Regions from separate parts of the Lentzea sp. NPDC054927 genome, predicted to be linked through region 2. Evidence: riboswitches for the same ligand, from Rfam matches in the RefSeq annotation. Region 2 holds a riboswitch; each other region holds the start of a gene.
What was found. Region 2 has a riboswitch for S-adenosylmethionine ahead of ACWGE0_RS38020 (aminotransferase class V-fold PLP-dependent enzyme). Riboswitches for the same ligand answer to the same signal wherever they lie in the genome.
Positions count from the first base shown of each region.

Region 1 (7,339 bases), on a different contig from region 2:
TGGCTGATCCAGGTCGGGCGACAGGCGGCGACCGTGCCCGGCGCGGCGGTCGGCTGGCCCAAGGGCTGGGCCGGGGCGTTCGTGCTGACCGCGGTGGTGGCGGTGGTCATCACGTTGCTGCGCCTCAAGAAGACGCGGACGTTGGTCGTCGCGGTGCTCGTCGGCGGGTTCGTCGTGCTGGTGCCGCTCAAAATCGCCGCGCCGGCCTGGCCGCCGGACGGCTGGACGGTCGTCAGTTGCGATGTGGGCCAGGGCGACGCGCTGGTCCTCGCGACGGACGATGCCGACAGCGCGGTCGTGGTCGACACCGGGCCCGATCCCGGTGCGGTCGACCGGTGCCTGAAGACGTTGGGAATCAAGAGGATTCCGCTGGTCGTGCTCACTCACCTCCACGCGGATCACGTAGGAGGCCTCGAAGCGGTGCTCACCGGGCGTGCGGTGGGCGCGGTGGCGACAGGCCCGCTCAAGGAGCCCGCGTGGGCGTGGAGGGAGGTCAACGAGCAGGCCCGCAGGAACGGCGTGCGCGTCACAGAACCGAAGGCAGGCGAACGATTTTCCTTGCCCGGACTGGAGTTGGAGGTGCTGGGCCCACGACGGCCGCCGACCCCGGGAGACGCGAACACGACGGTGAACGACTACTCGCTCGTGCTCAAGGCCCACACGAAAGCAGGCCGGGTGCTGCTTACCGGTGATGTCGAACTGGCCGGCCAGTCGGCGTTGCTGGGGGAGCGGGACCTCGCGGCCGAGGTGCTCAAAGTGCCGCACCACGGCTCGCGGTACTCGCTGCCCGCGTTCCTCAAAGCCGTGCGGCCGCGGGTGGCGTTGGTGAGCGTCGGCATGGGCAACAGATACGGGCACCCGAGCCCGCAGGTGATCGACATGTTGCGGGCGGGAGGTGCGCTGGTGTTGCGCACGGACCAGGACGGAGACCTGGCGGTGTTGCCAGGAAACCGAATCGTACGAAGGAGAAGAGATGGACGACGTCTGGATCAGGCTGTTCAACGCGCGCTACCCGATCCCCGGTGGCACACCAGGGCTCGCGTGGGCGCTGTGGCAGATGAACTACTCCGCTTCGCCATGGCCGCACGACGAGCTAAAACCCGATTTCGGTTACTACATCTGCGAAACGCTAGAGGACGGCACACGCGCCCTCACACACAAGGCGACGGCCACGCACGTGCTGCCGCCCACCAAGGCCACGACGCCGGAGGAGGCTTTCGCTCTCGTCTCGGAGTACGTGTTCGACGACGACCTGCGGATCGCGCCGCAGGACTGGAACGACTACCACTACAACGTGCTCAAGGCGGAAGCCCCGTGGCCGCAACGGATCGTGGCGTGGCGTGCGAACGTGCAGCCGGTCGGGCCACACGTGATGGAGGGCTTGCAACGGTTCCCGCGCACCGGCTGGGTCAAGACGGACGCGATCTCCGTGTGAGACAACGCGTTCAGTGGTGGTGATCGAGGAGACTGTCGGCCAGCGGCATGGAAAGGCGCATGGTTGCAGGCCACGGCGGGCGGTCTGGAGTCGATCCCCAGGTGAGGTGGACCTGAGCGAACCACGCAGGATCCTCCTCGACGCTGTACACCACCTCGTCGCAACGATCACAGCGAGCGATCGCGATGACCGTCTTGCCGAACAACGGGTGTCCGTCCGCGACTTCGGTTCGCAACTGGGTCTCCAACCCAGCCCTGGTTCCGCTGTCCGCGATAGCCGCCCACGGCTCCGGCAACGGTCGCAGCGTCGCGAAGACGTAGTCGTGTTCAGGGAGCGATCCGGCATCGGACCACGGGCCCGTGTCGCCTTCAGGTCGCCAGGCTGCGTGGCGGCCCGTTTCGCATCGCCGTAGCTCACGTATGTCCTTGCGGCGCGCGCGAAGAGGGTCGTCAGGCGACGCTTGGCGGACGGTCCGGCCGGTCAGCGGCGCGGAGCAGGTAGGGCACGAGTCCACGTCAGGAGCATGCCAGGAACCGAATCGTGACGGGGCCTCGATGACTGAGCACAACGCGGCTCGGGGACGCACGCGCGTCCCCGAGCCGGAGGGAGGTGATTAACCCAGTGCCTTGATGACGGCCTCGGCCGACGCCGGGACCGTCGCGCGCGGGCCGACCGTGTCGCCGAGCGCGTCGAGGGTCTTGAGGCCGTCGCCGGTGATCAGCAGCACGGTCTCGGCGTCCGGGTCGAGCTGGCCCGACTCGATCAGCTTCTTCGCCGTCGCCACGGTCACGCCGCCGGCGGTCTCGGCGAAGATGCCCTCGGTGCGGGCGAGGAGCTTGATGCCCTCGACGACCTCTTCGTCGGTCACGTCCTCGATGGCGCCGTTGGTGCGGCGCACCGCGTCGAGCACGTACGGGCCGTCGGCCGGGGCGCCGATCGCCAGCGAGCGGGCGATGGTGTCCGGGCGGACCGGGCGGATGACGTCGTGGCCTGCCTTGAACGCGGTGGAGATCGGGGAGCAGCCGGTGGCCTGCGCGCCGAACACCTTGTAGGGGCTGGCTTCCACGAGGTCCAGCTGGCCGAGTTCGCGGAACGACTTGTCGACCTTGGTGAGCTGCGAGCCGGAGGCGATCGGCACGACGATCTGGTCGGGCAGGCGCCAGCCGAGCTGTTCGGCGACCTCGTAGCCGAGCGTCTTCGAGCCCTCCGCGTAGTACGGGCGGACGTTGACGTTCACGAACGCCCAGTCCTCGTTCTCCGCGGCGAGTTCCTGGGCGAGGCGGTTCACGTCGTCGTAGTTGCCGTCGACGGCGATCAGGGCGCCTTCGTAGACGGCGCTCATCAGGATCTTGGCGCGCTCGAGATTGGAGGGAACGAGAACGACCGACTTCCAGCCCGCGCGGGCTGCGGCCGCGGCGACGGCGTTCGCCAGGTTGCCGGTGGACGGGCAGGCCAGCACCTTGAAGCCGAGTTCGCGGGCCGCGGCGAGCGCGACGCCGACCACGCGGTCCTTGAAGGAGTGGGTGGGGTTGCCGGTGTCGTCCTTCACCCAGATCTTGCGCACGCCCAGGGCCTTGGCGAGGTTGTGAGCCTCGACCAGGCGGGTGCCGCCGGGGTCGGTGTTCGGGTGCTGTTCCACAGTGGACGGAACGGGGAGGAGGCCGCGGTAGCGCCAGATGGACCTGGGGCCGGCTTCGATGTCCTCGCGCCGGATCTTCCCGAAGTCGTAGGCCACTTCCAGCGGCCCGAAACACTCGAGACAGGCGTACTCAGGAGCGAGAGGGGTTTCATTCCCACATTCCCGGCACAGCAGTGCCCGGGCAGGGCCGAGGTCGAACTTGGTGCTCGTGGGCACAGTGACAGCAGTCATCGCGAGGTATCTCCTCATCTTTCCCGCGAAATCGAACGGGTCGGAATTGGCACCGTGATCGTCTGCGCATGACTCTGTGCATGGCTCTGCACATAGCGCTGACGCCGGTTGCCGGGGCTTCGTCGGGCCGTTCCCTCTGCCCCTCTGGATGAGCGGTGTTCAGTTGTGGCTACCAAGCTACGGCACCGGTCCGTTGCTCAGCCACCGACGTCCACGATTCGAGACGTGGGAAGATGCGGAGCGTGAGCGCACCGGAGTCACTGCACCTCGTCATCGGCGAGGAGGAGTTGCTGGTCGAACGTGCTGTTCGGGCGGCTCTCGACGCAGCACGCAAGGTCGATCCGACCGCCGACCTGACCCGTGTCCAGGTGACTGATCTCACGGCCCCGGAGCTGGCCGAACTGGTGAGCCCGTCGCTGTTCGCGGAGGGTCGCGTGATCGTTCTGCAGAACACGCAGGACATCGGCAAGGAGGTCGCCGACACGGTGCTCTCCTACCTCAAGACGCCCGCGGACGGGGTCACGCTCGTCGTCCTGCACACGGGCGGTGGTCGCAGCAAGGCCGCCAAGGACCTGCCGGGACAACTGAAGAAGGCCGGTGCCGCGGTCACCGAGTGCGCCAAGATCACCAAGGCCGCTGAGCGCGAGGCGTTCGTGCGCAACGAGGTGCGGCAGGCGGGCGGCAAGATCGACTCCGAGGCCGTCGCCACGCTCATCGACGCCGTGGGCACGAACCTGCGTGAGCTCGCCGCGGCGTCGTCACAGCTCGTGTCGGACACCGACGGCAAGGTGACGGTCGACGAGATCCGCCGCTACCACCAGGGCAAGGCCGAGGTGACCGGGTTCGCGGTCGCCGAGAAGGCCGTGACCGGTGACCGGGCCGGCGCCATGGAGGCGTTGCGCTGGGCCATGCAGCTCGGCGTGCCGCACGTGCTGGTCGCGGACGCGCTGGCGGACGCGGTGCGGACGGTCGCGCGGGTGTCCGCTGTTGGCCGGGCCGACCCGTTCAGCCTGGCCGGCCCGCTCGGCATGCCGCCGTGGAAGATCAAGAAGGCGCAGGCCCAGGCCCGCGGCTGGGACCAGTCAGGGCTCGCCGACGCGATGCAGGTGGTCGCGGGGCTGAACGCGGACGTGAAGGGCGTGGCGGCCGATGCCGACTACGCGCTGGAGCGGGCCGTGCTCAGGATCGTCGCCGCGCACAGCCGCCGCTGATCCCCAGAAAGATCACTGGCGAGGGATCCCGATCAGGTACTGGGCTCCCGTGAAGCCGGGCACGACGCCGATCGTCCAGTTGAACGACTCGGAGTTGTCGAGGCCGTCGACCATCCGACGCAGTTCCGAGCGTCCGTACATGCGCAGGAACGACACGACGCTGTCGAAGAACATCATGAACGGCAGCACCGGCACCACGTAGGTCAGCGCCAGCCGCAGCAGATAGCGCGGCAGGGGATTGCGCTGGAACGGCGCCGACAGCAGCACGGCCAGCGTGGTGAAGAACGGGAAGGCCAGCACGTAGAGCCATGACCGTTTGGTGTCCACGACGACCATCGGCTGCCGGGTGTCGACGGCGTTCTGCAGCATCCGCCGGGCGAGCGGCGGCGGGAAGTGGTGAAAGGCGCCGTAGATCGTCCGCGTCCCCTCGACCGCGCAGTCGGTGGCGTCGACGGACGACGACACGTAGTCCACGGAACAGCACTCGTCGGGCAACAACCGCTGGTTCGAGGCCTGAACACGTTGGAACGCACGCACGTTCGGCACCAGGTCCGTCAGCGTCACGCGGGTGTGGACGCCCTCGCGGTGCAGCCGCCGCTGAATCAACGGCACCGGCCCGCCCGACCCCGCGCACAGGTCGACGATCCGATGATCGGCACCGGAACGCAGGGCCAGCGCCAACGGCTGGGAGTACTCCCGCGCGGCATCCGTCAGCCGGTAGATGAACGCGATGGACTCCGTGTGCAGCGTGCGCAAGACGGCCGGCGTGCCGTCGAGGTCGTGCAGCTCGACGAAGTCGATGCGCGGAAGCGATTCCATGACCCAATACCTACCGCGCCACCGAGACAGCGAAAAGGGCCCGCTCGACGAGGAGCGGGCCCTTCTCCAAAGCTCTACAGCGTGATCAGCCCTCGAGGGCGTTCACGCGCAGGGCCATCGCCGACTTCTTGTTGGCGGCCTGGTTGGCGTGGATGACGCCCTTGGTGGCGGCCTTGTCGAGCTTGCGGGACGCGTCCTGCAGCAGCTCCAGGGCCTTCGCCTTGTCACCGGCCTCGGCAGCCTCGCGGAACTTGCGGATGGCCGTCTTGAGGGACGACTTGACCGACTTGTTGCGAAGGCGAGCCTTCTCGTTGGTCTTGATCCGCTTGAGCTGGGACTTGATGTTCGCCATGCGACATCACCCTTCTTGTCGAAACCGGAGTTCGTGACGCGCTTTGTCGGCACCGGCCAGGGGCCGGCTCTCCTCCACGACGGAGTGCCGCGCATTCACGACGACGAAGGATATCAGGCCAGCTCAGCGCACCGTGAAGGCGGCCTTCTCGGCACCCACCACGGCCTCGTAGTTGCCGCGCGCGACCTCACGCCGCCCGTCGCCGTCCACGTCGCCGACGGTCAGTGCCAGCTGCGAGAGCTTGAACGACACCTCGACCTGCTTCGACTGTCCCGCAGCGAGTTCCACGCGGGTGAAGCCCACCAGCCGTGCGTCCGGAGTGAGCACGGGGGAGGCCGGCTGACGCACGTAGACCGGCACCACAACGGTGCCAGCGCGCGCGCCGGTGTTCGCCACCGTGAACTTCACCACGCCGTCACGACGATCAACGGCCGCCGTGGTCCCCGAGGTCGTGAACGAGGTGTACGACAGCCCGTGCCCGAACGGGTAGAGGGGGTCGTACTTCGCGTTCGCCGCGGTGTTCGCACCCGGCAGCTGGTCGTAGGTCAGCGTCGGGTCGCCCAGCGTCTTCGGCCACGACACCGGCAGCTTGCCGCTCGGGTTCACCGCGCCGAACAGCACGTCCGCGACCGCCCTGCCACCCTCGCTGCCCGGCAACCATCCCGCGACCAGCGCGTTCGCGTCCGCCGCCGACCCGAGCACCTGCGGACGCGCGGTCAGCAGCACCACGACCACCGGCTTGCCGGTCGCCTGCACCGCGTCCACCCACGCCTGCTGCTCGGCGGTCAGGATCGGGTTCTCCGTGTCGGCAGGACCCTCCGCACCGGGCTTCTCACCCAGGACGACGACGACTGCGTCCGCACCATCCGCCTCAGCCACCGCCGCGGCCTGAGTCGGAGCGTGCACGACGGACGCGCCAGGAACGGCCTCACGAACACCGGTCAGCACGGTCGCGGTCGGCGGCAACGGCGAGTCGTCCGGCACGCCCTGCCACTCGACGGTCCAGCCACCGAGCTGGCGGCGCACGTCGTCCGCGGTCTCACCGGTCACGACGATCTTCTTGGCAGCCGAGGAAAGTGGCAGCACGCCGTCGTTCTTCAGCAGCACGGTGCCCTCAGCGGCAGCCTGACGCGCCAACGACCGATCCGCGTTCACCACGTTGCCGTCGGCCTTGGCCGGGTCCACGTACGGCTTCTCGAACAGCCCGAGGTCGAACTTGAGCTTCAGGACTCGCCGCACCGCCTGGTCGATCCGCCCGCGCGACACGGAACCGTCGCGCACGTTCGCCAGCAGCAGCGACGTGAACTCGGCCGCGTTCGACGGCTCCATCGCCATGTCCACACCGGCGTTGACGCTCATCGCGATCGCCGTCTTGTAGTCCGGTGCGACCTTGTGCCGGTCCACCAGGTACTTCATGTCCTGCCAGTCCGACACCGCGACGCCCTTGAAGCCCATGCGGTCACGCAGCTGCTTCTGCAGCATGTACTTCGACGCGTGCACCGGCACCCCGTTGACCGAACCGGAGTTGATCATCACGGTCTTCACGCCCGCGTCGAACTGCGCCTGGAACGACGGCAGCACGACGTCCTGCAACTGCCGGATCGGAATCTGCGCGGCACCGCGGTCGTGCCCGTTCTCCGGCGCCGAGTACC
Region 1 is NZ_JBSGXZ010000058.1:6,373-13,711, reverse strand. It holds gene ACWGE0_RS41885 (DNA internalization-related competence protein ComEC/Rec2) at 1-1,458, shown strand, start outside; gene ACWGE0_RS41880 (hypothetical protein) at 1,446-1,640, opposite strand; gene thrC (threonine synthase) at 2,049-3,305, opposite strand; SAM riboswitch class I at 3,317-3,460, opposite strand; gene holA (DNA polymerase III subunit delta) at 3,539-4,516, shown strand; gene ACWGE0_RS41865 (class I SAM-dependent methyltransferase) at 4,529-5,335, opposite strand; gene rpsT (30S ribosomal protein S20) at 5,421-5,687, opposite strand; gene ACWGE0_RS41855 (glycoside hydrolase family 3 N-terminal domain-containing protein) at 5,811-7,339, opposite strand, start outside.
Region 1: linked by a shared signal. The riboswitch ahead of thrC (threonine synthase) and the one ahead of ACWGE0_RS38020 (aminotransferase class V-fold PLP-dependent enzyme) in region 2 are both predicted to bind S-adenosylmethionine.

Region 2 (7,339 bases):
GAGGAGTGGAGCTGAACCCGTTGCCGGGAGCCAACTCCGCGTGGGCCGCCGCCATCAACGCCGCCGGCGTGGCCGTCGGCCGCTCCGACAGCCAGATGGTGACCTGGCCGGCCGACTCCTCGGTGCCCCAGGCGGTGTCGGGCACGGACGACAACGCCAGCTGGACCATCGGGGGCATCGACGAGCAGGGCCGGGTGGCCGCCTGGCGCTACGGCTCGGCCGAGGAATCCACGCTGTCCTACGTCTGGGACCAGAACAACGTCCGCACCCTCTTGCTGCCGCTGCGGGGGCACAGTGAGACCAGGGTCAACGGCATCCGCAACGGCCGGATCGTCGGTTTCTCGGCCACCGACGGCTGGACCGACCAGGTCGGCGTGGAGTGGGACCTGCAGGGCAACGTCGTCCGCGCCCTGACCGGCTCGGCCGACGCCACGGAGATCACGTCGTCCGGGGACGTCTTAGGTCGCACCGCGGACGGCCCGGCCAACGTTTGGCGCGCCAACGGCGACGTCGAGCAGCCGCCGGGCAGCGCGGTGTACGAGGAGTTCGCGGACAACGGGTCGCTGTACGGCGGCTCGTACAGCGAGGGCACCTACACGCCGGTTCGCGCGAGCTGCGCCTGAGCGATGGCGGTGCGGCCGTGGGATCGACGACACGGCCATCGGGTCGTGAAGCCGAGACGAAGGCCACGGGTGGGACCTGGGTCGAGTGGAACCTCCAGGGCCAAGTCGTCCGCGCGTTGCGCAGTGACGTCCGGGGGTTCGGATGAGCTGCGGCTGGTGCGGCGCTCACAATCGCGCGCTGCACCAACCGCACCCAGAGCGACCACCGCGCCGAGGTGGAGGCCGCTGTCACGAGGGCGTGATCGGAATGTGAGCGCCGGTTCCTAGTCTCGTCGTCGCTCGAGAAGGGGGCAGCGATGAGATGCAGAGGACTGGCGGTCAGCACGGCGTTCCTGGCGGCGTGCGTGGTGGGTTCGCCCGCCGCGCACGCCGCCGCGTGCAACTGGGTCACGACGGACCTGCCGATCGGACCCGGTGTGACCTCAGCCGGTGTGATCGGCGGGTCGGACAACGGTGACTGGGTGGTGTCGTACGGCTTCCACCCATGGCTGAAGGACGGAACGTTCACCTGGTACAAGGGGCAGTTGCGAGGGCCCTTCCGATCGGCGAGGGAGACGAACGTCGCCGACGTCAACAACTCCGGTGTCCTGATGGGCAACGGAGGCCCCGGCGGGGTGGTCCGGATCACCAACGGCGTCACCGAGCGCATGCAGCCCGCGGCCGGTAGCACCGAGACGTGGGGCGAGAGCATCAACAACCGCGGCGACATCGTGGGTCTGTCGAGTGAGACGTCCCTGTACGGACCCGTGGTGGTGTGGCCGGCGGGGTCGACGACACCGAGGGAGCTCCCGGACACCCGCAACGGTCTCGTCCGCTTCGTCGCCGGCATCGACGACGACGGGAACGTGGCCGCGCGGGAGATCGGGGCGGAGAACCGCACCATCAGCCGCGTCTGGAACTCCGAGGGCGTGATGACGGAGCTGGAGCCGTTGCCTGGGCACTACTCCACCTACGCCGAGGTGATCCGCAACGGCCGGATCTTCGGCCAGTCGTTGCCCAGCGGATCGCACATCGGCGTGGTCGTCGAATGGGGGCTGGACGGCAAGATCGTCCGTTCGTTCCCCGAGTACCACTTCGTGCTGGACGCGAACGCGTCGGGGCACGTGCTCGGTGCGAGGCAGGGACAGGACGTCCGCAACGGCGTGTCGAGGGTGCCGGGTGAGATCGACACTCCCACCGGGATGTGGGCGACCTTGCTGGCGGACAACGGTGACGTCTACGGCTACGTGCCCGACTCGGCCCACACTGGTCACCCAGCGGTCTCCCGCTGCGGCTGACGGTTCGTCGCCATGAACGCGCGCCGCACCAGCCTGACCCAGAGCGACCACCGGGCTGGTGCGGCGGGTTCGCGGCCTGCCGCGCGTTCGCACGCGTCGAACAGGTCCTCCAGGCACGCGTCGTGCAGCCAGCGGACCACCAGTGCCCAGCGCAGCCGCTTGACGACGTCGAAGTCACCGATGAGCTCGTGGCGAAGGACGGTGCCCGAAGCCGACAGGGTGTGCGTGCCGTCGCCGTCGTGGAAGGCGAAGGTGATCGACTCGCCGGGGACGAACTCCGTGCAGTGGTAGCGGATCGGGCCGTGGCCGCCATCGGCTCCGACACCTAACGGGCGGTCGAACTCCTGCTTGCCCCAGGCGGGCGGCCACAGCTCCTGGACGCGGCCGACGAACGGGCCCGCAGGCACGCCGAGGTCTCGGGTGTGAACGTTCTTGATCATGGGATTCCCCTTCCATACGGTGCCGTATGTTCCTGAAACATACGGTAGCGTACGGACGCGTGGTGCGGAGAAATCAGGACGACTGGACTGAGATAGCGCTGAGAGCCCTGGCCGAAGGCGGGCTCGGCGCGGTCGCGATCGAACCGCTGGCGGCGAGCGTCGGCGCCACGAAAGGCAGCGTCTACCACCACTTCCCGAACCGGGAGGCGTTGCTCAAGGCGACTGTCGAGCGGTGGGAGCGGGAGCACACCGAGAAGGTCATCGAGCTGGTCGAGGCGGAGAAGTCCCCGCGGGACAAGCTCAGGACGTTGTTCGCGACGGTGCTCGACCGCACCCGCAAGGGCTCGGTGGAGATGGCGTTGCAGGCGGGCGCCGAGAACGAGGTGATCGCGCCGGTGCTGCAGCGCGTCACGAAGAAGCGGATCGGCTACCTGACTGAGTTGTTCGAGCAGCTCGGGTTCGACCACGAGCACGCGAAGAAACGCGCGTTGATCGCGTTCAGCCTCTACCTGGGGCAGGCGCAGATGTGGGTGACCCTGCCCGGCCTCGTCGAACCGGTGCTCGACGAGGCCGTGCAGGTGCTGACAGCCAGATGATCAGGCCGCGGTCGCCCACAACGCGTAGGCGATCACGTCCGCGTTGCGGTCGAGCGCCGTGGCGTTGACGTTCGACGTGGTGTCGCAGGAGCGGTGGTAGCAGCGGTCGAAGGCCTGGCCGGCCGTGCCGCCCCACTTCTGCGCCTGTGCCGAGGTCTTGGTCTGCTCGGCGCCGGTGAAGGTGCCGCCGGTCGGGATGTTCGCCCGCGCGAACGCCGCGTGGTCGGAGCGGCCGCCCACCTTGGTCAGCTCGGTCTGGACGCCGATCGAGGTGAAGCCCGCCTGCAGTCGCTGCTGCAGCGCCACCGAACCGGAGGGCTGGCCGTCGGCGCCGTCGTAGACGAAGTAGCCGGGGTTCGGCGAGCCGGTCATGTCGAAGTTCAGGTAGGCCTTGATCTTCGACTTCTCGGTGGTGGACAGCGAGTTCACATACGCCGTCGAGCCGCGCAGGCCGAGTTCCTCCGCGCCCCACCAGCCGAACCGCACGTGCTTGGTCGGCTTGAACCCGGTCGCCTTCATCTGGAGGGCGACCTCCAGGTTCGTCGCGGAGCCCGTGCCGTTGTCGTTGATGCCGGGGCCCGCCGTGACGCTGTCGAGGTGGCCGCCCAGCATGATGACGTTGTTCGCGTCGCCGCCGGGGTAGTCCGCGATCAGGTTGTAGCCGGTGGCGCCGCCGTAGGTGAACGACTGCACGCGCGTGGTGAAGCCGGCCGCGTCGAGCTTGCTCTTCACCCAGTTCACCGAGGCCAGGTACCCCGGACGTCCATGAGCGCGGTTGCCGCCGTTGGCGCTCGCGATCGACTGGAACTGGGTGAGGTGTGCTTGGACGTTGGCGACGTTGATGTTCGGTGCCGCCATGGCCGCCGGAGCGGCCGCTTGCGCTGCTGTGGTTCCGGTCACCATCAAGGCGGCCGCCAGCGCGATCAGGATCCTCATGGTTCAACTCCGTGCAGGGTTGGGATTGAGCCACTGATCAACATGCTCCACCGTGCATGAGCCCGGTAGGTGCGAACGGCTGGTGTTGTTAACGCGTCTGATTCGTCCAATTCGGTGGTGATCAACCAGAATGGTCCAGGTGGGTGACGTCACGGTCGTACTGGGCATCGGCGCGGCCGTACTGCTGGTCTCCGTGATCGCGGTGCGGGTGTCGATCCGCCTCGGCCTGCCCTCGTTGTTGCTCTACCTCGGCATCGGCGTGCTCCTCGGCGAGTCCGTGCTCGGGATCAACTTCGACGACGCCGGCCTCACCCAGTCCCTCGGCATCGCGGCCCTCGTGCTGATCCTGACCGAGGGCGGGCTCACCACCCGGTGGTCGGCGGTGAAGTCCTCGCTGCGGCTGGGCATCGCACTGTCCACAGTGGCCGTCGTGGTGAGCGTCGCCGTGACCGGAACTGCGTTGCACTACCTGCTCGGCCTCGACTGGCGGATGGCGCTGCTGTGGGGTGCGGTGCTGTCGTCCACGGACGCGGCCGCCGTCTTCAGCGTCCTGCGCTCGTTGGGTGTCGGGCCGCGGCTCACCGGTGCGCTGGAACTGGAGTCCGGCCTCAACGACGCGCCGGTCTACATCGCCGTCGTGCTGCTGGCGTCCTCGGACGCGATCTCGTGGACCGCGCCGCTGCTGGTGCTCTACGAACTGGGTGCGGGCGCGCTCATCGGCGTCGCGCTGGGCTTCCTCGGCGGGGCCGGGCTGAGACGGGCGGCGTTGCCCTCCACCGGTCTGTACCCGCTCGCCACCGTGGCGGTGTGCGTGATGGCCTACACCGCAGGCGATCTCCTGCACGCGTCCGGATTCCTCGCCACCTACGTCGCCGCGCTCGTTCTCGGCAACGCCCGCCTGCCGCACCGCGCCGACACCCTCTCGTTCGCCGAAGGTCTCGGCTGGCTCGCCCAGATCGGGCTCTTCGTTTTACTCGGCCTCTACGCCTCACCGTCGCGGTTGCTCGACGTGCTGTTCCCGGCGTTGATCGCGGGTGTGGTGCTGACGTTCGTGGCACGGCCGTTGTCCGTCGTGCTCGCCTCACTGCCGTTCAAGGTGCCGTGGCGGGAACAGGCGTTCCTCTCCTGGTCGGGGCTGCGCGGCGCGGTGCCGATCGTGTTCGCGCTGATCCCGTTGATCCAGGGCGTCGAGGGTGCGCGCGAGCTGGTCGACGCGGTGTTCGTACTGGTCATCGTGCTGACCGTGGTGCAGGGCACGACGCTGCCGTTCCTCGCGCGACGCCTCGGGCTGGTGCGCACGGGGGAGGCGCAGGAGGTCCAGGTCGACTCGTCGCCGTTGGACGAGCTGGGCGCCGAGTTGCTGCAGGTGCACATCCTGCGCGGGTCGAAGCTGCACGGCGTCTACATGACCGAGTTGCGGCTGCCGGTCGGCGCCACGGTGAGCCTCGTGGTGCGCGGCGGGAAGAGTTTCACGCCACAACCGACGACCCGGCTCAACACCGACGACCAGTTGCTCATCGTCACCACCGAAGAAGCGCGCGACGCCGCTGAGCGGCGCATACGTGCCGTGGACCGCGCCGGTCGTTACGCCCGGTGGAAGGGCGAGACCGGCGATTAGTCGGTCTCCGAGGCTTCTCAGCATGTGATCGGGTGTCGACGAGGCGGTCACCCTCCGCTAACGTCGTCGGCAGGTCATGAGAGCCAGCGTCAAGCCCAAGCTTGCTGGCCGGCAACCCTCCAACCGCGGTGGGGTGCCCTTGGTGAGGACCTGGTCCGGCGCGTGGGGCGCCGGTCAAGCGCGGGCCTTCGCGACACGGGGCCCCTGGCCTCGGAGGCAGCTCGATGACGCTCGCGATCACCCCCAGCACCGCCACCACCGTTCCGGCTGTCGTCGGCGTTGACCTGCGCGTTCCGCTCGTCACCGGAGAGCGCGTCAGCTACGCCAACCTCGACCACGCGGCCAGCGCGCCCTGTCTGCAGGAGGTCCGCGACGCCGTCGACGAGCTGCTGCCCTGGTACGCCAGCGTGCACCGCGGCGCCGGGTTCGCCTCCCAGGTCTCGACCCGCGTCTACGAGCAGGCCCGCGACCGCATCCGCAAGTTCGTCGGGGCGCACTCCTCCGACGCCGTCGTCTTCACCCGCAACACCACCGATTCGCTGAACCTGTTGGCGCGCAGCGTTCCCAAGAACACCGCCGTCGTCCTGTTCGACAGCGAGCACCACGCTGCTCTGCTGCCGTGGCGCGGCCCGAACGTTCAGCGCGTCCCCGCTCCGTCCTCGTCCGGTGCTGCGGTAGTCGCACTGGACCGGGCTCTGGCCGCCGCCCCGGTCGGCCCTCGGTTCGTGATCGTCACCGGGGCGTCCAACGTCACGGGGGAGCTGTGGCCGGTCGCGGAGCTCGCGAAGGTCGCCCGCCGGCACGGTGCGCGGATCGCGCTCGACGCCGCGCAGCTCGCCCCGCACCGCCCGATCAACGTCCGCGAGCTGGGCGTCGACTACATCGCGTTCTCCGGCCACAAGATCTACGCGCCGTTCGGTGCGGGCGTGCTGGTGGGCCGCGCCGACTGGTTGCAGCAGGCCCAGCCGTACCTGGTCGGCGGCGGCGCGACGTCGAAGGTGACCGACCACGGTGACCGCCTCGGCGTGGCCTGGTCCGCGGTGCCCGAGCGGCACGAGGCCGGCAGCCCGAACGTCGTCGGCGTGCACGCGCTGGCCGCGGCCTGCGAGATCCTTTCGCGGCACTGGGAGCAGACGGTCGCGCACGAGCAGGAGCTGCTGGCCCGGCTGCAGGACGGCCTGCGCACGATCCCCGGCTTCCGCGAGCTGGCCATCCTGACCGACGTCGACAAGGTCGGCGTCGTCAGCTTCACGATCTCCGGCTTCGACGCGGGCTTCCTCGCGGCGGCGCTGTCCGCGGAGTACGGCATCGGCGTGCGCGACGGCGCCTTCTGCGCGCATGTGATCGTGGGTCGCCTGGTCAAGCAGGTCGGTTCGCACGAGGAACGCGCTGTGCGGGCGTCGATCGGCCTCGGCACGACGGCCGAGCACGTGGATCGTTTGGTGGCGGCGCTGCGCACTCTGGTCACCGAAGGTCCGAAGTGGACCTACACGCAGCGCGACGGCCGCTGGGTTCCCGAGGACGACAACCGAACCCTGCCGCCGTTCCTCGCGTAGTCCCGTTAGTGGACAATGACGTGGTGAGTGACGAGTCCAAGGCCGCGGAGAAGGTCTCCGGCAAGGCCGCTGAGAAGCCTGCTGAAGAGCAGGTCAGCGAGCCTGCGACGGTCGAGGGACCCGCCGTCGAGGCCGAGAAACCGGTCGTCGAGGAGAAGCCGGCGGAGTCCCCTGCGAAGGCGGAGGACGACGAGGTCGAGTTCTCGATCACCGGGTCGTTGCCGGAACCGCGGACCAAGACCCTCGCGATCCTGGCGGCCGGTGTGCTGGCCCTGGACGTGCTCACCAAGGTC
Region 2 is NZ_JBSGXZ010000045.1:10,241-17,579, forward strand. It holds gene ACWGE0_RS37990 (hypothetical protein) at 1-623, shown strand, start outside; gene ACWGE0_RS37995 (hypothetical protein) at 920-1,900, shown strand; gene ACWGE0_RS38000 (SRPBCC family protein) at 1,873-2,340, opposite strand; gene ACWGE0_RS38005 (TetR/AcrR family transcriptional regulator) at 2,400-2,936, shown strand; gene ACWGE0_RS38010 (M28 family metallopeptidase) at 2,937-3,872, opposite strand; gene ACWGE0_RS38015 (potassium/proton antiporter) at 4,003-5,490, shown strand; SAM riboswitch class IV at 5,563-5,677, shown strand; gene ACWGE0_RS38020 (aminotransferase class V-fold PLP-dependent enzyme) at 5,715-7,046, shown strand; gene lspA (signal peptidase II) at 7,070-7,339, shown strand, end outside.

Region 3 (7,339 bases), on a different contig from region 2:
CGATGTCGCGGACGGTCGGCTGGTCCACGGCCTTGAGCTTGATCAGGCCGTTCGCCTCCAGCAGCTTCAGGCCGCGCGCCTCGTTCGTGGCGTCGTTGGCCACCGCGATCTTGGCGCCGTTCGCGAGCTCGTCGAGCTTCTTGGCCTTCTTCGAGTACAGGCCCAGCGGCTCGACGTGGACGGGCTGGACCCACTCGACCTTGGCGCCGCTCTCCTTGGTGAACGTCTCCAGGTACGGGACGGTCTGGAAGTAGTTGGCGTCGAGCGAACCGTCGACCAGCGCGGTGTTCGGCTGGACGTAGTCGGTGAACTCGACGACCTCGATCTTCAGGCCCTTCGACGCGGCGAGGTTGTCGGCCACGTACTTGAGGATCTGGGCGTGCGGGACCGGCGAGACGCCGACCTTGAGCGTGTCCGAAGCGGACGCGCCGCCGGACGAGCAGGCGGACAAAGCGGTCACAGCGGACAAAGCGACTGCGATCAGGGCAGCACGAATACGCATTGCGTTCCTTTTGAGAATTTTGCGGCGGAAACTAGACAGACGCGTGCCGGCGCCGGTCGGACGCACGGGCGGCACGGGTGAAACCGAGTTGGATCACCGTGGTGAGCACGGCCAGCCAGGCGACGGTGCTCCACAGGATCCGGTCGTTGAAGCGCTGGTAGCCCTCGCGGATCGCGAGGTCACCGAGGCCGCCACCACCGATCACGCCCGCCATCGCCGAGTACCCGATCAGGGCGATCACGGTGACGCCGATGGCGTTGATCAGCGCGGGCAACGACTCGCGGATGAGCACGCTGCGCACGATCCTCAGCGTCGAGGCGCCGGTGGTGATCGCGGCCTCGACCACGGTCACGTGCACCTCGGACAGGATGTTCTGCACGAGCCGCCCCACGAACGGGATAGCGCCCACGGCCAGCGGCACGATCACCGCCGTGCTGCCGATGGAGCCGCCGACGAGCAGGCGGGTGACGGACGTGAGCGCGACGAGCAGCACGATGAACGGCATCGAGCGACCCAGGTCCGTGACGAAGCTCAGAACGCGGTGCACCGCGACGTTCGGCCGCAACCCACCCTTGGCGGTGAGCTGCAGCCAAACACCTACGGGAACTCCGAAAACAGTGGCGATGACGGTGGAAACGCCGACCATGTACAGCGTTTCGCCGGTGGCCTCGACGAGGAAGCTGACGACGTCGGACCAGGGTGTTGCAGACCTCACGCAGCTACTCCCTGCGGGCCCTTCAGGGACCTCTGCACCGAGCCGCCGGCCTCGCCGATCCACTCCAGAGCGGAGTCCGAGCGCTCGCCGTTCAGGCCGAGGCGGAACCGCGCGACCGGCGTCTCGCCCAGCCGCGTGAGGCCACCGCCGACGATGTTCAGCTCGACGCCGAACCGGTGCGCAGCCTCGGGCAGCAACGCGCCGACCGCGGCGAACCCGACGAGCACGACGTCCGCGACGCGGTCGTAGCTGCTCTCGTTGATCGGGTTCAGGTCGACGGCGGGCAGCAGCGCACTGCTCGTGCGGCTCGCGGCGTCGTTGACCAGGTCGAGCACCTTGCCATGCTCGACGACGCGGCCCTGCTCCAGCACAGCGACGTCATCGCAGATCTTGCGGACCACGCCCATGTCGTGCGTGACGACGAGAACGGTCACACCCAGCTCAGCGCGCGCACGGTCGAGCACCGTCAACACGGAACCGGTGGTCTCCGGGTCCAGCGCGGACGTGGGCTCGTCAGCGAGCAACACCGACGGGTTCGCGGCGAGCGCACGCGCCACAGCGATGCGCTGACGCTGCCCACCGGACAGCTGGTCGGGGTAGGAGGCGGCCTTGTCGGTCAGCCCGACGAGGTCCAGCAGCTCGCCCACACGGGTGCGGCGCTGCGGTCCGGGCACGCCCGCGGACTCCAGCGGCAACGCGATGTTGCCCGCCGCCGTGCGCTGCCTGAGGAGCGAATCCCCTTGCGGCACAACGCCGATCTGCCGACGAGCAGCCCGCAGGGCGGACCCGTCCAGGCTGGTGATGTCCGTGCCGTCGACGCGGATCGCCCCGGAGTCGGGACGCTCCAGCAACGCAACGCAGCGCGCGAGCGTCGACTTGCCGGCCCCGCTCGGGCCGACGACACCGAGCACGGTGCCCGCTTCGACATCGAGGGTCACGCCGTTCAGGGCGTTGACACCCTGGAAGGACTTGGTGAGGTTTTCGACAGTGATCACATCTGCTCCACGGCTGCGCGCGACGACACACAGCCCGTTTGTGACGGACGTGCGCTGTCGGGGTCTGCTCAGGTGTGCGCCACTCGATGACTGAGTGCGCGTCAAAGGACTTTTAGAAGGCGCCTTAGACGAGGTGGCGACGACATGCAGATGCGGTGCGACGGCACTGGTCGACAACTCGACGGCGCGTCAGCATTCGCGTGGTACCCATGTGATCCTCCATCGGTCCTGGCGTTAGCACCTGCCCGCATCCAGCGGGTGGTTGCTGCGACGTCGTAGAGCCAGGTCTCTCAGTCGCTCCGGATGGCACTTAGCAGTCAACCGGACAGACGTCCGGTTGCGCAAGCCAGATTCCGATTCGTTCGACAGATCACACTGATGGCCGAAGGATCCCCGGCCTAGGCCTCGGCAATCCGGATGAAGTCGATCACGCTCAACTGCTCACCCCGAGCCTGAGGATCCACCCCGGCCTTCTGTAGCAGCTCGTCGATGTTCTGCGTGTTGCCAGCCCACCCCTTGAGCGCAGCCCTGAGCGTCTTCCGCCGCTGCGCAAACGCGGCGTCAACCACCCCGAACAGCCGCTTCCGATCCACAGTGGACAACGGCTTTTCCCGCCGCTGAAAGGAAACCAGCCCAGAATCGACATTGGGCGCCGGCCAGAACACGTTCTTGCCGATCGCCCCGGCCTTCCGAGCCTCCGCGTACCAGGCAAGCTTCACACTGGGCACGCCGTAAATCTTGTTGCCAGGCTTCGCCGCCATCCGGTCCGCCACCTCGGCCTGCACCATCACGAGCCCCTTCTCGAGGGAGGGCAGCTCACTCAACAGGTGCAGCACCACCGGCACCGCCACGTTGTACGGCAGGTTGGCAACGATCGCCGTCGGCTGCACAGGCAGGTCCGCCGCAGTCACCTTCATCGCGTCCATGAGGACCACATGAAGCTTCCCGGCGTTCTCCGCGTCCATCTCACCAACGGTCTGCGGCAACCGCTCAGCCAGCGGCGGGTCGATCTCCACAGCCACGACCTGCCTGGCCACGGGAAGGAGCGCGAGCGTCAGCGAGCCCAGCCCCGGCCCAACCTCAAGCACCACGTCGTCCTCGGTGAGGTCGGCGGCGGCAACGATCTTGCGGACCGTGTTGGGGTCGTGCACGAAGTTCTGGCCGAGCTTCTTGGTCGGGCGAATGCCCAGCTCTTCAGCTAGACGGCGAACTTCGACAGGTCCCAGCAGGCTCACCGGAGCATTCTCGCAGGTGGGCCCGAAGGGCGGATGGTCGCGTACCAGCGGAGGGGTCGCCTGGCGTGCGCATCTCACCTTGCGCGGGTGGTTGCGCAGGCATGGACGAAGCGTGGGAGTCCATCGCCGCTGCGCGACGATTGCGATTGGGGCTTGACCTTGAGCCTCTAGCGGGATGCTGAGACGGCCTCAAAAGCCGGGGATTAAAAGCGCCCCGGCCGAGCCCAACCAGGGAAGCATCCCGCCCCCTCAAGGTAAAGCCCCAATCGCAAAACATGGGGCTGCACCGCTACCCGTCCGCGAATCGCACGTGGGCGTGCCCAGCGCGTATCAGGCACCGCCCTCCCGGCCCGATGCCGCAGGCGAGGCGACCCGATGGCGAAGCCGAGGCGTCCTTACGCTTGAAACGCGAGGTTCCGGTGGGTGGTCCCGTCACGAGTCGTGCCTCAGCTCTTGCTGCGCGCTCTGGCTCGACTTGTGACGGGACCACCCACCCGAACCGCACCACCTACGCAACGCGCCTCCGCCCAACGCAACAGGCGTGCCATCAACCCGCGTGCGGCGTGGGCAGGTCTTTGATCAGATTGGCGGGGTCCGGGGCGGAGCCCCGAAATCCCTAAACGGGACCATCCCTGAGCAAGGTGACCACCGCACCCCCAAGGTCCCGCACACGGCAAAGGCCGCCCCCAGCGAACCAGGAGCGGCCTAAGCGAAGCATGCCAACAAAGAGTTGCAGGTCTACGGCAGACCCAACTTGGCCCGGCACCCCGGCCAAGCCCCATAAGTGCCACCAGCCCGATCCCGCAGCTTCGTCGCGATAGCGATCTGCTGCTCACGCGTGGCCTGATGCGGCAGCTGAGCAAACGCAGTGCCACCGTTAGAAGCCCAAGTGCTGGCCGAGAACTGCAACCCACCGTAGTACCCGTTACCAGTGTTGATGGCCCAGTTCCCACCGGCCTCACACTTGGCCAGGCGGTCCCACACCTCACCATCAGGCAGCGGCTTCGTGCCGACCGTGACCTTCTTCGGCTTCGGCTCCTTGGTGACCTTGCCGCCGATCTTCTCGCGGCTGATCTCCTTGCCGTTCTTCACCGTCACGCGGTACGTGGAGGTCTGCTCGCCCGGCACGCCGGGGTCGGTGACGGTCTGCTGACCCGCGGTCATGTTGGGGTCGTTGGTCTTCTCGACGGGCGGGGCGACCGGCTCGTTCACGTTGATGACCGTGACGCCGGTGCGGGAGATGTAGACCTCGGCGCCGGTGGCGAGCTTGACGTCCATGCCGGACGCGACGGCGTCCTCGGGGCCGAGGGTGAGGTTCTCGCCCTTGAGCAGTTCGTCGACGGTGAGGGCGGTCGTCTGGACCTCGCGGACCGGGTTCGCGCCGTCGAAGAGCTTGATGTTCTTGCGGGTCTTGACCTCGACGTTCATGCCTTCGAGAGGCACGTCCTGCGAGCCGGGGGCCGACATCCAGGCGCCTTCGAGCGGCACGCCCATCTGCTTGGCGGCTTCCTCGACGGTGACCGAGCGGACCCAGTCCTCGCGGGCCTGGCCGTCGACGCTCATCTTCAGCAGGCGGCCGCGGTCGAGGCTGATCTTGCCGCCGTCGGAGACCGGGGCGTTCAGCGAGGGCGACAGGGCGTCGTGCTCACCGACGACGATGCCTTCCTCCGCCAGGACCTCGCCGACCGTGCCCTCGTAGGAGTGGACGGTCTGCAGTGCACCGTCGACCTCGACGGTCAGCGACTTGTCCATCGCCATGGCGGTCACGCCGCCGCCGGAGATCGACACCAGCACCGCGGCGACCGCGCCCTTGAGGAAGCGGCGCTTCCAGGACGTGGCGGCCGTGACGAGCAGCTGAGGGTCGTTCTTCTCCTCTTCCTCCGACGGGAGGACGAGGGGCGGCATGATCGTCGTCTCGGCGTTGATGAGCCGGATCAGCTCGTCGACGTCGACGTTCGCGGTGGCGAGCAGCTCGTCGGCGTCCGGGCCCAGCACCTCGAGCACGTCCGCGGGCGAGATCGTCAGCGCACCGGCGGGGAAGCTCGGGTGGGGATCGGCGACGCCTACCGCGGTAGTCCCGACCGGCGTGAACCAGTCGGTGTCGTCGTTGAAGTCGTACGGAGCGGCACTTCTGTCGCTTCCAGACACAGGGTCGATACCTCCATTGCGGAAGCGCCGAGGCCACCGCACAGTTGGCGTTGACAAGATCATTCGAGTTTTGGAGCTCGAAGGTTCCCGGCAACTCCTCCTACGTGGTCTCGCTTCTTCGCGCTTCTGGCTTGGGTCCCGCCCCGACTGCGGGCGTGCTCCGAACCGACTGGGTCGGTCCAGGTGGCACGGTCACGGGACAGTAACGGGGTCGCGGACGTTGCGCAAACACCCCCGCCAATGTTGTGACCTCAGTCACCCCATGGGGGTAGTAACCCTTTGCTCCGTTCGTCTTACAACGCATTTCAGTAGCCAAGCCCGAACACTCGTTGAGCAGTACGGGTGACTGCGGAGCAGAGTTCAGAAAGATCTTCGCCACGGAGAGTGGCCAAATCCCGAACTGTGTAATTCACACAATAGGGTTCATTCGGTCGCCCCCGGTACGGATGGGGCGTCAGGAACGGCGCGTCCGTCTCGACCAGAAGCTGTTCTTGCGGCACCAGTTGGGCCGCTTCCCGCAGCGCGCGGGCGTTCTTGAACGTCACCGGCCCCGCGAACGACAGCACGTACCCCGCGTCGACGCACCGCCGGGCGAAGTCCGCGTCACCGGAGAAGCAGTGGAACACCACAGTGGACGGTGCACCCTCGGCGTCGAGCACCTTGAGGATGTCCTCGTGCGCGTCCCGGTCGTGGATCATCAACGGCTTCCCGACGCGCTTGGAAAGGTCGATGTGCCAACGGAAAGCCTCGTGCTGAGCGGCTGGCGGCGAGTAGTCCCAGTAATAGTCCAGACCGGTCTCGCCGATCGCGACCACGCGCGGCAGCACGGCCAGCCGCTCCAGTTCGGCCTTCTCGACATCGCCGAACGAAGAGGTGCGCGTCGGGTGCACGGCCACCGCCGCGTAGACCCGCGGGTCCCAAGTGGACGCTTCGGCGGCCCATTGGGCGGCGGCGAGATCATCCGCCACGGTGATCACGTGCGAGACCCCGGCGGCCTCGGCGCGGTCCAGCAGCACCGCCACGTCAGCGGCGTCGACAGCGCCACACGCGTCGAGATGCGTGTGAGCGTCGATCACCGGTGCCGGAAGAGCTTCCGGCACCGGCGGTCGTTCACGCTTGTCCGTCACTTGACGATCGGAGCCCACTCAGGCCCGGTCTCGCCCAGCTCCGGGTCGAGCTTCGCGAACAACGGCGACGGCTTGCCCAGCGGCCGGCCGGCCTCGATCGGCGTCGACTCCCAGCGAGCCTGCTCACCCGCGTAGTCACCGCTCAGCACCGGGTAGGAGCGGTCCGGCACGTCCAGGTCGTCAACCTCGGTCATCTGAGGCTGTGCGGCCCACACGCCCGTGCCACCCAACGCCTCGTGCACCTTCTGCGCCGAGTGCGGCAGGAACGGCGTCATCAGCGTGTTCGCGTCCTGAACCACCTGCAGCGCGGTGTGCAGCACCGAGTCACGGCGGTCCGGGTCGTCCTTGAGCTTCCACGGCTCCTGGTCGGACAGGTACTTGTTCGCCGCGGAGATCACGCGCATGGCCTCGCTGGAGGCCTGCTTGAACCGCGAGCGACGCAGGTGCGCACCGACCGTGTCGAACGCCGCCTTGGACTGCGCGAGCAGCTCGTGGTCGGCGGGCGTCAGCGCGGTGGCCTTCGGGATCGCGCCGACGTTCTTGTGCGCCATCGAGATCGAGCGGTTGACCAGGTTGCCCCACTCGTTCGCCAGCTCGAAGTTCGTCCGGCGGACGAA
Region 3 is NZ_JBSGXZ010000041.1:72,128-79,466, reverse strand. It holds gene ACWGE0_RS36805 (MetQ/NlpA family ABC transporter substrate-binding protein) at 1-502, opposite strand, end outside; gene ACWGE0_RS36800 (methionine ABC transporter permease) at 534-1,217, opposite strand; gene ACWGE0_RS36795 (methionine ABC transporter ATP-binding protein) at 1,214-2,212, opposite strand; SAM riboswitch class I at 2,429-2,522, opposite strand; gene rsmA (16S rRNA (adenine(1518)-N(6)/adenine(1519)-N(6))-dimethyltransferase RsmA) at 2,611-3,441, opposite strand; gene ACWGE0_RS36785 (transglycosylase family protein) at 4,186-5,595, opposite strand; gene ACWGE0_RS36780 (TatD family hydrolase) at 5,901-6,722, opposite strand; gene metG (methionine--tRNA ligase) at 6,719-7,339, opposite strand, start outside.
Region 3: linked by a shared signal. The riboswitch ahead of ACWGE0_RS36795 (methionine ABC transporter ATP-binding protein) and the one ahead of ACWGE0_RS38020 (aminotransferase class V-fold PLP-dependent enzyme) in region 2 are both predicted to bind S-adenosylmethionine.